2 regions of the Acidovorax sp. KKS102 genome follow, and region 2 is predicted to be linked to the other one. Evidence: riboswitches for the same ligand, from Rfam matches in the RefSeq annotation. Region 2 holds a riboswitch; the other holds the start of a gene.
The links. Region 2 has a riboswitch for S-adenosylhomocysteine ahead of ahcY (adenosylhomocysteinase). Riboswitches for the same ligand answer to the same signal wherever they lie in the genome.
Positions count from the first base shown of each region.

Region 1: it holds a riboswitch for S-adenosylhomocysteine, as region 2 does, so the genes downstream of both, metH (methionine synthase) here and ahcY (adenosylhomocysteinase) in region 2, are expected to answer to the same signal.

Region 1 is NC_018708.1:223,210-229,147, reverse strand. Features, by position in the region: gene metH (methionine synthase) at 1-2,217, opposite strand, end outside; S-adenosyl-L-homocysteine riboswitch at 2,238-2,339, opposite strand; gene C380_RS01035 (hypothetical protein) at 2,382-3,146, opposite strand; gene C380_RS01030 (PACE efflux transporter) at 3,235-3,690, opposite strand; gene C380_RS01025 (LysR family transcriptional regulator) at 3,765-4,706, shown strand; gene C380_RS01020 (MBL fold metallo-hydrolase) at 4,740-5,576, opposite strand; gene C380_RS01015 (GlxA family transcriptional regulator) at 5,675-5,938, shown strand, end outside.
Region 2 is NC_018708.1:4,434,155-4,440,092, forward strand. Features, by position in the region: gene C380_RS20300 (septal ring lytic transglycosylase RlpA family protein) at 1-93, opposite strand, end outside; gene metF (methylenetetrahydrofolate reductase [NAD(P)H]) at 162-1,013, opposite strand; gene C380_RS20310 (TlyA family RNA methyltransferase) at 1,010-2,011, opposite strand; gene ahcY (adenosylhomocysteinase) at 2,162-3,595, opposite strand; S-adenosyl-L-homocysteine riboswitch at 3,669-3,748, opposite strand; gene C380_RS20320 (peptide chain release factor 3) at 3,927-5,555, shown strand; gene C380_RS20325 (HAD-IIB family hydrolase) at 5,562-5,938, shown strand, end outside.

The sequences.
Region 1 (5,938 bases), 990 kb from region 2:
GGCCAGGCAGCGGCTGGGGCGGGTCACGCCGTCGATGGTGTGCTTTTCGGCCTGTTGGCGCAGGCCATACCAGGTCATGGCCACCTCGGTGCGGGTGTCGTCGGTGTAGAACTCGATGTCGTCGCCCACGCTGTTGGCGCGCAGCAGCGCCATCACGCCGCTGGCCGTGAGCCACCGGCCTTCGATGATCTTTTTCAGCATGGCCTGGCCGTCGGCGAACACGCGCGTGGCTTCCACGCCCACGATCTCGTCCGTGAGGATCGCGGGGTACGGGCCGGCCAGGTCCCAGGTCTGGAAGAACGGGCCCCAGTCGATGTACTTGGCCAGCTCAGCCAGGTCGAAGTTCTTGAACACCCGGCGGCCCAGCGCGCGGGGTACGGCAGGCTGGTAGGCCGACCAGTCGATCGGCGTCTTGTTGGCGCGGATCTTGGCCAGGGGCCACAGGGGCGTGGCCTTTTTGTTGGCGTGCTGGGTGCGCACTTTTTCGTAGTCGGCGTTCAGCTCATCCACATAGCTCTGCACGCCGTCGCCCAGCAGGCTTTGCGCCACGCTCACGCTGCGCGAAGCGTCGGGCACGTAGACCACGGGGCCTTCGTAATGCGGCGCGATCTTGACGGCGGTGTGCACGCGGCTGGTGGTGGCGCCGCCGATCAGCAGCGGGATCTTCTTGACGCGGAAGTGCTCGTCTTTCTGCATCTCGCCGGCCACGTACTGCATCTCTTCGAGGCTGGGGGTGATGAGGCCCGACAGGCCCACGATGTCCGCCCCCTCGACCTTGGCCTTGGCCAGGATCTCGTGGCAGGGGACCATCACGCCCATGTTCACCACCTCGAAGTTGTTGCATTGCAAGACGACGGTGACGATGTTCTTGCCGATGTCGTGCACGTCGCCCTTGACGGTGGCAATGACGATCTTGCCCTTGCTGCGCACGTCGCGGCCGGCCAGCTCGTCCTGGCGCTTTTCTTCTTCGATATAGGGAATCAGGTGGGCCACGGCCTGCTTCATCACGCGCGCGCTCTTGACCACCTGCGGCAGGAACATCTTGCCCGCGCCAAACAGGTCGCCCACCACGTTCATGCCGTCCATGAGGGGGCCTTCGATGACATGCAGCGGACGCCCGCCCTTGGCCAGGATCTCGCGGTAGGCCTCTTCGGTGTCTTCGGTGATGAAGTCGGTGATGCCGTGCACCAGCGCGTGCGACAGGCGCTCGCCCACGGTCTTGGGGTGCTCGGGCGTGCCGCGCCATTCAAGCTTCTTGCTCTCGTCCTTGGCGCCGCTCTTGGCCGTCTCGGCGATCTCCACCAGGCGCTCGCCCGCGTCCGGGCGGCGGTTGAGCACCACGTCCTCTACGCGCTCGCGCAGCGTGGGCTCCAGGTCGTCGTACACACCCACCATGCCGGCGTTGACGATGCCCATGTCCATGCCGGCCTTGATGGCGTGGTACAGGAATACGGTGTGGATGGCCTCGCGCACAGGGTCGTTGCCACGGAAGCTGAAAGACACGTTGGACACACCGCCCGAGACCTTGGCGCCCGGCAGGTTCTGCTTGATCCAGCGCGTGGCTTCGATGAAATCGACCGCGTAGTTGTTGTGCTCTTCGATGCCCGTGGCCACGGCAAAGATGTTGGGGTCGAAGATGATGTCTTCGGGCGGGAAGCCCACCTCATCCACCAGCACGCGGTAGGCGCGTTCGCAGATCTCGATCTTGCGGGCATAAGTGTCGGCCTGGCCCACCTCGTCAAACGCCATCACCACGGCGGCAGCGCCGTAGCGCTTCACGAGGCGCGCCTCGTGCTTGAACTTCTCCACGCCCTCTTTCATGCTGATGGAGTTGACGATGCCCTTGCCCTGGATGCAGCGCAGCCCGGCCTCGATCACCTCCCACTTGGAGCTATCGACCATGATGGGCACGCGCGCAATGTCGGGCTCGGACGCGATGAGCTGCAGAAACCGCACCATAGCGGCCTTGCTGTCGAGCATGGCCTCGTCCATGTTGATGTCGATGACCTGCGCGCCGTTTTCCACCTGCTGGCGCGCCACGGCCAGGGCTTCTTCGTACTGGCCATTCAGAATCATCCGCGCAAACGCCTTGGAGCCGGTGACGTTGGTGCGCTCGCCAATGTTGACGAACAGCGTGCCCTCGCCAATGGAGACGGGCTCCAGGCCGGACAGCTTCATGGGGGGCAGGGACGGGGCAGACGCGGACATAGGACTCACCTGTGCAGGGGCAGCAGAAAAACAGGTGAGCGTCGTTGCGGTGGGGCTTGAAAAGCTTGTGGAGTGCCCAAGCCTGACGGCTTCACCATGGCGGTGGGGCCGCTGCAACGCTCCTTGGGCAAGCGGCGGATTTTACCGGGTGAGACGAGCAGGCGGTCGCCGGGTCAGCGCACGGGCAGGAATTGCAAGAAGGTGCCGCCCACAATGCCCTGCACATAGCTGATGGCCGCGCGGCGGTACTTTTCGGTGGTGAAGGCGGCCAGCAGGTCCAGCCGCGCGATGATCTTGCCGAACTCGCGCTCAAAGCTCAGGTTGCGGCCCTGTGCGCCGATCTCGTCGGCCAGCAGCAGCGGCTGGCCCTGGGCGTTGCGGCGCTGCGCCAGCAGCCACACGGCGGTCTCGACGTTGCGCGCGGCGTTGTAGAGGTGCTGTGCGTCCATGCCGTCGAGCAAGAAGAACTCCGTCTTGCCGCCGTGGGCGGTGATGATCATGTCGGCCGTGGCATGGATGAAGGCCGCCACGCGGTCGCCTGCGAACTCGGGCGCCAGCGCTATTGCCATGGCAGCGATGTCGCGGCGGCCCTGCAGCGGGCCCCAGGGCTGGCGCTGCAACACGGCGGTGCGCAGCTGCTCCAGCGCCTGCTCGCGGCTGGTGGCAGTGCCCTTGCGCCATTCGGCGGGATTGCGGCGGTAGAGCTTGTCGGCCAGGCGCAGCAGGCCTTCCAGGTTCTCTTGCATGGCCAGGGTGGCCATGCGGTTGGCGTCGGACTGGGCCAGCTCGGCGGCATGGGTGGGCGTCCCCTTCACCTCGCCGCGCGGCGTGGGGGCGTTGCTGGCACAGCCTGCCAATACGCAGCAGGACACCGCTACGCCAGCCCACCGGCCCGGCAATCCCCGCAGCAGCAGCAACAACAAAAACGGCCCTCTCATGGGGCCGATTATGGGTGGCGGCTGAGCGTCCCTGACCGCCGGTGAAGGGCGGTTGACATTGTTTGAAGAAGCGCGCTCAAGGCCTTTGTTACGACGCTGCCATGGCCGATGCAGGCAGGCCGAACAGGTGGTCGAACACCCAGTTGAAGACAAAGGTGTAGCCAAGGAAGAACACGATCAGCCCCAGGTCCATCACAAACGCGTGCCACAGGCTCACGCCAAACCACCAGGCAAACAGCGGCACCAGCGTGAAGACCAGGCCGCCCTCAAACCCGATGGCGTGCGCCACGCGCCGCGCCACGCTGCGCCCGCGCACGGGCTGGCGCGCCTCCCAGCGCTCGAACGCCCAGTTGAAGACGATGTTCCAGACGATGGCGATCGCCGAGGCCGCCACCGCCACCACGCTCGAATGCCCAGCGCCCTGGCCCGTGAGCAGCGCCAGGCCCACCGTGGCGGCGCCAATGGCGATCAGCTCGTACAGGGTCACGTAGATCACGCGGCGTTTGACGCCTTGCAGGCCAAAAAGAGTCGGTGTCTTGTCCATGGCCGGTACTTTATATTCGCCGCACTGACACATAAAGTCAGCTTGTTTCAGTTTTACTGATAGATAAAACCGCCATGGCCTTCAACTCCGACAGCGTGCAGGTGTTTCTGACGGTGCTCGACCACGGCTCGTTCTCGGCCGCCGCGCGGGCGTTGTCGCGTGTGCCGTCGGCCGTGAGCATGACCATTGCCCACCTGGAGGCCGAACTGGATGTGCAGCTGTTTGACCGCAGCGGACGCGAGCCCCGCCCCACCGCCGCCGCCCGCGCACTAGAGCCCCAGGCCCGGCTGCTGGCGGGGCAGCTGCAGCAGCTCAACGCCCAGGCGCTGGCGCTGACCCAGGGGCTGGAGGAGCGGCTCACGCTGGCCATCGCGCCCGAACTGCTGGCTGCGCGCTGGACGGAGGCGCTGGCGGCGCTGGCGCAAGAGCACCCGCTGCTGCAGATCGAGGTGCTGGCCGCGCCGCAGGTGGATGCGCTGGCGCTGCTGCACAGCGGCCGCGCACAGCTGGCGCTGGTGTTCGAGCGGCCCAGCATCGACGGGCGCGAGGGCTTTCAGGAAGTGGGCACCGAAACCCTGGTGGCGGTGATGGCGCCGCAGCACCCGGTGCTGGTAGCCGCCCGTGCCGCCGCCCAGGCACGGGGTGCATCACCCGAAGACGCCATGCTGCGCGAAGAGCACCTGACCACCACGCGCCAGATCGTGGTGGCCAGCCGCGACCTGGCGCAGACCGACCCGCGCTTTGTGTTTGCCCGCCACCACTGGCGCACCGACAACCACCTGGCCGCGCTGGGCCTCATCGAAGCCGGGATGGGCTGGGGCTGGCAGCCGCGCGCGCTGGTGCAATCGCGCATCGAGGCGGGGCGACTGGTGGAGATGCCGTTCGAGAACCTGAGCAACGGCGCCGCGCTGTGGGTGGACGTGGTGTGGTCCAAGGAACGGCCGCTGGGCCTGGGCGCGGCGCGGTTTGTGGCGTTGATGCGGGACCAGCGGGCGCTGGAGGCCGAGCTGGCGTGAATTGCAGCCTTTTTGGGCGGTAGCGCTATTCAATCATGCCTCTGTAGCTACTGAATTCATAGCATTTCTTTCGACGGTGGAATCGGCGTAGTCACGACTCTCGCCGTCCTCGGGCACCCACAGGCGGTGCGCCCACCCGCCGCGCTGCGCCAGGGCGCGCACCTGCGCGCGGGTGGTGGGGCAGTGGTCCAGCGCCTCCAGGTGGTTGACGACCACGGCGCCGGTCGTCAGTGCGGCGGCCTGCGCAACCTCGGCGGCGTCCATCAGGATGTCGGCGCCCAGGTCGAACCGGGCGCCACCGGCGGGCAGCACGGCCACACCGGGCTGCAGGCGCTGCAGGCAGTCGCGCACCGGGGGCGTCAGCACGGTGTCGCCCGCCAGGTACACGCTGGGCTCGCCCGGCAGCTCCAGCAGGTAGCCGTGGCCGTGTTCCATGAAGCGCGCCACCCAGCCCCGGCCGTGGGTGCAGGCCACGGGCGTGACCTGCCCGCCCAGCGCAAACGGCTGGCGGCCCTCGCCCGCCAGCGGCTGCACCTGCAGGCCGCGCTGCGCGAGGTAGGCGGCGTCGTGTGGCACGCAGAAGACGGGAATCTGGCGCTCGCGCAGAAACTGCTTGCCCGCGCGGTCCAGGTGGTCAAAGTGCCCGCGCTGGCAATGGGTGATGAGCGCGTGGGTCACGCGCTGCAGCGCGGCGTCGGCCTCGGCGGGCAAATCCACCAGGGGGTTGCGCTGGCGCCGGGTGCCCAGGTAGCGCAGCGCAGGCAGGCTGCCCCGGGGCGCGAGCATGGGGTCCACCAGCAGGCCGACGGGGCGGCCCGCGTGCTGGAACTCGAGCAGAACGGTGGCGTTGCGCAATTGGGTGATGAGCATGGGGGGCTTTCAGTGGGAGGAGGTGCTGCCATTGTTGAAAAGCAGGCCTCCCGCGAAAATGGCGCAGATTGACAATTTCTTGCGCTTTTTTGCCACCCATGGTTTCCCCATCCTCCACACCCCAGCCGCCACTGCGCGTGGCACTGCTGCTCTACCCGGGCTGCATGCCCGCCGGCCTGTTTGCGGCGGCGGACATGGCACGCGCCGCCAACCTGCGTGCGCAGGCCAGCGTGATGGACATCTGCTGGGCGGGGGTGGACCGGTTGCCCGTGCCCACCTGGCAGGGCCCCGCGCTGGCCCCCACCGTTGCGCTGCAGCAGGCTGAGGCCGATGTGGTGCTGGTGCCGGGCCTGTGGCTCTCG
Region 2 (5,938 bases):
GGACAGCAGGTTGGGGGCCAGCGCGTCCGGCTCTGCCTGCAGCCCCTGGGCGTGCGCAACCGCGAGGCCGCTGCACAGCAACCACAGACCCATCAGCTGCCGCAGCGGCACACACCGGGCCACGCGGCGACAAGAGCCAGGTGGCTGCTCGCCCCCCACCATCAGATCCCCAGCCGGCGACAGATCTCCAGCGTCGCGGCGCTTTGGTTCATGGTGTAGAAGTGCAGCGCGGGCACGCCGGCCGTGCGCAGCTGGTCGCACAGGTCGGTCACCACATCCAGGCCAAACGCCTTGATGCTGGCGGTGTCGTCCCCAAACGACTGCAGGCGCAGGCGGATCCAGCGCGGAATCTCGGCACCGCAGGCGTCCGAGAACCGCATCAGCTGCGTGGAGCTGGAAATGGGCATGATGCCCGGCACCACCGGCACATCAGCGCCCAGGCGGTGCGCGTCTTCCACAAAGCGGAAATACGCATCGCTGTTGTAGAAATACTGGGTGATGGCAGAGTCCGCCCCCGCCCGCACCTTGGTCACGTAGGCCTGCAGGTCCGCCTCGGGCGACTTGGCCTGGGGATGCACCTCGGGATAGGCCGCCACCTCGATGTGGAAGTCCCGACCCGTTTCGGCGCGGATGAAGGCCACCAGGTCGCTGGCGTACTGGAACTCGCCGCCCGCGCCGTAGCCGCTGGGCAGGTCGCCGCGCAGTGCCACCAGGCGCTTGACGCCCATGGCCTTGAGCGTGGCCAGCTGCTCGCGCACCGACTGGCGCGTGGCCCCGATGCACGAAAAGTGCGACGCAGCGCCCACGCCTTCGGACAGGATCTCGCGCACCGTGCCGAACGTGCCTTCTTGCGTGGAGCCCCCTGCGCCGTAGGTCACCGAACAGAAGTCTGGATGCAGTGCATACAGCTGCTGGCGCGCCACGCGCAGCTTGTCGGCGCCTTCAGGCGTCTTGGGCGGGAAAAACTCGAAACTCACCGGAAACCCGGTGCCTTGCGCGTGGGCTGCATTCATGCGGCTCTCCTTGCGTGTACAAAAAACTCTCGATTGCCATCACCGCCCTGGATCGGGCTGTCGATCCACGCCCGCACTTCCAGGCCCAGCGCTACGCAGCAGTCGCGGATGCGCTGTTCCACCACCGCATACAGGGACTCGTCGCGCACGATGCCGCCCTTGCCCACCTGCCCCGGCTGCAATTCAAACTGGGGCTTGACCAGCATGACCAGGTCACCCTGCGGCGCGAGCAACGGCACCAGCGCAGGCAGCACCAGGGTGAGCGAGATGAATGACAGGTCACCCGTCACCAGGTCAAACACGGGCGTGACCTGCACATCCTCTCGCCCCGCTCGGCGCTGGCGCACCACCGGCAAAGTACCCTCGGCCCGCGCGCGGGCCTTGGCGGCGCGCTCGGCTTTGAAGGCTTCTACGTCTTGCTCTTTGGCATCGTCGCTGTCGTCGTATTCTTCATCGACCAGACCGCCGTTGCGCATCCAGCTGTAAGGAGCGACCGGCTGGGTGTCGTTGTCTTCATGGTCTTGCACCAGCTCTTCGGACAAGGCCGCTTCACAGCCTTCGAGCAACGACTGGGCCGTCATGGCGCGGGCATTGATCCCTTCCACGCCCACCACGCGCACATCGTCACGCAGGCGCTCATGCAACTGGCCATGCCCCACATCCACACCCACCACCTGGGCCGCGCCATGTTGCAACAGGCAGTCCGTGAAGCCACCGGTGCTCTGCCCCACATCCAGGCAGCGCAGGCCCTTCACGTCCAGGCCCGTGGCCTGCAAGGCGCCTTCGAGCTTGAGCCCGCCACGCGAGATGTATTTGGCCTCGGCATCGTCCAGCAGCCTTACCTCGGCCACGGACGGGATGTCATCCCCGTTCTTGGCCACCTTGTTCCAGGGCGACAAGGGCGTCAAGCGCCACTCCACCCCCGAAGCGATCAGGCGCTGCGCCTGCGAGCGCGTGGCGGCATGGCCACGCTCCACCAAAAACACATCTGCGCGCATCGCGCCCATCCTTTTTGAGTCAAATCGGCTGGTAGCGCTAGTGAATCAAGCGCCAGCAGCTATCAATTTATGAGCAATCAGGCATTGCTCAGCATCACGGCGCCACACCACCGTGCGCGCCCCCCGTCACCAGGGCGCGCAGCACCGGGATCAGTAGCGGTAGGTGTCAGGCTTGTAGGGGCCTTGCTTGGGCACGCCGATGTAGGCGGCCTGCTCATCGGTCAGCTCGGTCAGCATGGCGCCCACCTTCTTGAGGTGCAGGCGCGCCACCTTTTCGTCCAGGTGCTTGGGCAGCACGTAGACCTTGCCGTTTTCGTAGTAGTCGCTGTGGGTGAACAACTCGATCTGGGCGATGGTCTGGTTGGCAAAGCTGGACGACATCACAAAGCTGGGGTGGCCCGTGCCGCAGCCCAGGTTCACCAGACGGCCCTTGGCCAGCAGGATGATGCGCTTGCCGTCCGGGAAGATCACATGGTCCACCTGGGGCTTGATCTCTTCCCACTGGTACTGCTCGAGCGTGGCGACCTGGATTTCGTTGTCGAAGTGGCCGATGTTGCAGACGATGGCCTGATCCTTCATGGCCAGCATGTGCTCGTGGCGGATCACGTCCTTGTTACCGGTGGTGGTCACAAAGATGTCGGCCTTGTCGGCCGCGTATTCCATGGTCACGACCTTGTAGCCTTCCATAGCGGCCTGCAGGGCGTTGATGGGGTCAATCTCGGTCACCCACACCTGGGCGCTGAGGGCGCGCAGGGCCTGGGCGCTGCCCTTGCCCACGTCGCCGTAGCCAGCGACCACAGCCACCTTGCCAGCGATCATCACGTCGGTGGCGCGCTTGATGCCGTCCACCAGCGATTCGCGGCAACCGTACAGGTTGTCGAACTTGGACTTGGTCACCGAGTCGTTCACATTGATCGCGCGGAACATCAGCGAGCCCTTGGCCGACATTTCCTTCAGGCGGTGCACGCCGGTGGTGGTTTCTTCGGTCACGCCGATGATCTGGGCGCTCTTGCGGCTGTACCAGGTCGGGTCTTGCGCCAGCTTGGCCTTGATGGAAGCGAACAGGCAGGTTTCTTCTTCGCTGGTGGGGTTGGCAATCAGCGAGGCGTCCTTTTCGGCGCGCTTGCCCAGGTGCATCAGCAGCGTGGCATCGCCGCCGTCGTCCAGGATCAGGTTGGGGCCTTCGCCTTCGGTGCCGGCCGCGCCGAAGTCAAAGATGCGGTGGGTGTAGTCCCAGTATTCGGCCAGGGTTTCGCCCTTGATGGCGAACACAGGCGTGCCAGCGGCAGCAATCGCGGCGGCGGCGTGGTCTTGCGTGGAGAAGATGTTGCACGAGGCCCAGCGCACTTGCGCTCCCAGCGCCTGCAGGGTCTCGATCAGCACCGCCGTCTGGATGGTCATGTGGAGCGAGCCGGTAATGCGTGCGCCCTTGAGCGGTTGCTTGGCAGCGAATTCTTCACGGATGGCCATCAGGCCGGGCATTTCGGTTTCGGCGATGCGGATCTCTTTGCGGCCCCATTCGGCCAGGCCGATGTCGGCAATGATGCAGTCGGTGTTGACCGGGGCGTTGACGCGTGCGTTCATGATGGTGTGCTCCAAAGCATGTTTGAAAAGCCACTGCGCGAAGGGGATGGTCGATACGCCTCACCGCACGCGAAGTGGATGAGCGTCGTTGCTAGATGACTCCGAGCCTCACGCCCCGCCTGTGCTGGGGACGCTGCAACGCTCCTCGGATCGGCGGATTATAAAAGCAAGTGCATTCCCGGCGCCATGCCCGCGGGGGTGAATCCATCCCGGACCTTGCACGGAACAGTAAAATCCCGCGACTGCCGCCCCTGCGACCCCTGCAGGTCCCGGCCCGAAGATTTCTTGCGCAGGGCGCTCTGCCCCGCACCCATCCCATTCAGGAACCCCTGTGTCCTACGCCCCAGAAACCCGGCGCCGCCGCACCTTTGCCATCATTTCCCACCCCGACGCCGGTAAAACGACGCTGACGGAAAAGCTGCTGCTGTTCTCGGGCGCGATCCAGATCGCGGGTGCCGTCAAGGGCCGCAAGGCCAGCCGCCATGCCACCTCCGACTGGATGGAAATCGAAAAGCAGCGCGGCATCTCGGTGGCCAGCTCGGTCATGCAGATGCTGTACCGCGAGCATGTGATCAACCTGCTCGACACGCCCGGCCACAAGGACTTCTCGGAAGACACCTACCGCGTGCTCACCGCCGTGGACTCGGCCCTGATGGTGATCGACGCCGCCAACGGTGTGGAAGCACAGACCCGCCGCCTGATCGAGGTCTGCCGCCAGCGCGACACGCCCATCATCACCTTTGTGAACAAGATGGACCGCGAGGTGCGCGACCCGCTGGACATCATGGACGAGGTCGAGCGCGAGCTGGGCATGCCCTGCTGCCCCATGACCTGGCCCGTGGGCCAGGGCAAGAGCTTTGGCGGCATCATCAACTTGCGCACCAAGACGATGACGGTGTTCGAATCCGGCAGCGAACGTCGCCCGCAGGACTTCGAATCCATCCCACTCACCGATGTGGACACCCTGCGCGCCCGCTTCGGCGCAGAGTTCGACGCCGCCATGGACAGCATGGAGCTGGCTACCGGTGCATCGCCCGCCTGGGACCATGAAGCCTTCCTGGCCGGCAAACTGACCCCCGTGTTCTTCGGCTCCGGCGTGAACAACTTCGGGGTGATGGAAGTGCTGGACGCCCTGGTGGACATGGCCCCGCCGCCCGGCCCGCGCGTGAGCACGCTGGAGGTGAACAAACAGCCCGTCGTCAAGACCATCCAGCCCGAGGACGAAGGTTTCTCCGGCGTGGTGTTCAAGGTGCAGGCCAACATGGACGCCAACCACCGCGACCGCATCGCCTTCGTACGCGTGGCCAGCGGCAAGTACACGCCGGGCATGAAGCTCAAGGTACAGCGCACCGGCAAGGAGCTGCGCCCCACCTCGGTCGTCACCTTCATGTCCCAGCGCCGCGAGGCGGTCGAGGAGGCCTACGCGGGCGACATCATTGGCTTCACCACCCACGGCGGCGTGCAGCTGGGCGACACCATCACCGACGGCGCCAACCTGCAGTTCACCGGCCTGCCCTTCTTCGCGCCCGAAATGTTCATGACCGTGGTCCTCAAGAACCCGCTGCGCACCAAACAGCTGCAGCAGGGCCTGGCCCAGCTGGGCGAGGAAGGCGCCATCCAGGTCTTCAAGCCCGACGCGGGCGGCAACATGCTGCTGGGCGCCGTGGGCCAGCTGCAGTTTGAAGTGGTGCAACACCGCCTGAAGGCGGAGTACGACGCCGACGTACGCCTGGAAGGCTGCCAGTACACGGGCGCACGATGGATCACGGCGGACAACGCGGCCGACCTGCGCGCCTTTACTGATGCCTACCCACTGCGACTGGCGCACGACGCGGCGGACACGCTGGCTTACCTGTGCACCAGCCCGTATGACGTGCGGCTGGCGCAGGAGCGGTTTCCGAAGATCCACTTCCATCCGCTGCGGGAGCATGCGGGGTTGGCGCTGCAGAAGGCCGGTTGAGCCCGCATGCAGCCTCTGGACCTCTGGCCGACAGCGGCCCGCCGCGACCTGGTGGGCGTGTTCACCGATATCGACGACACCCTGACTACCGAGGGCGCCGTCACGCCCGACGCACTGCAGGCGCTGACCGACCTGAAGACTGCGGGCCTGGTGGTCATTCCCATCACCGGGCGGCCGATTGGCTGGTGTGAAACCTTCATGGCCGGGCCGGGGGGTTCGACCTGGCCGGTGGATGCCATGGTGGCGGAGAACGGTGCTGTGGCGTTTACCCGGGGCTCTGGCGCTCAACCACCGCTGGTCAAGCGCTACCAGCAAGACGCCGCCACGCGCAGCGCCAACCAAGCACGCATGCGTGAGATCGCCGCGCTGGTGGCTTCGGAAGT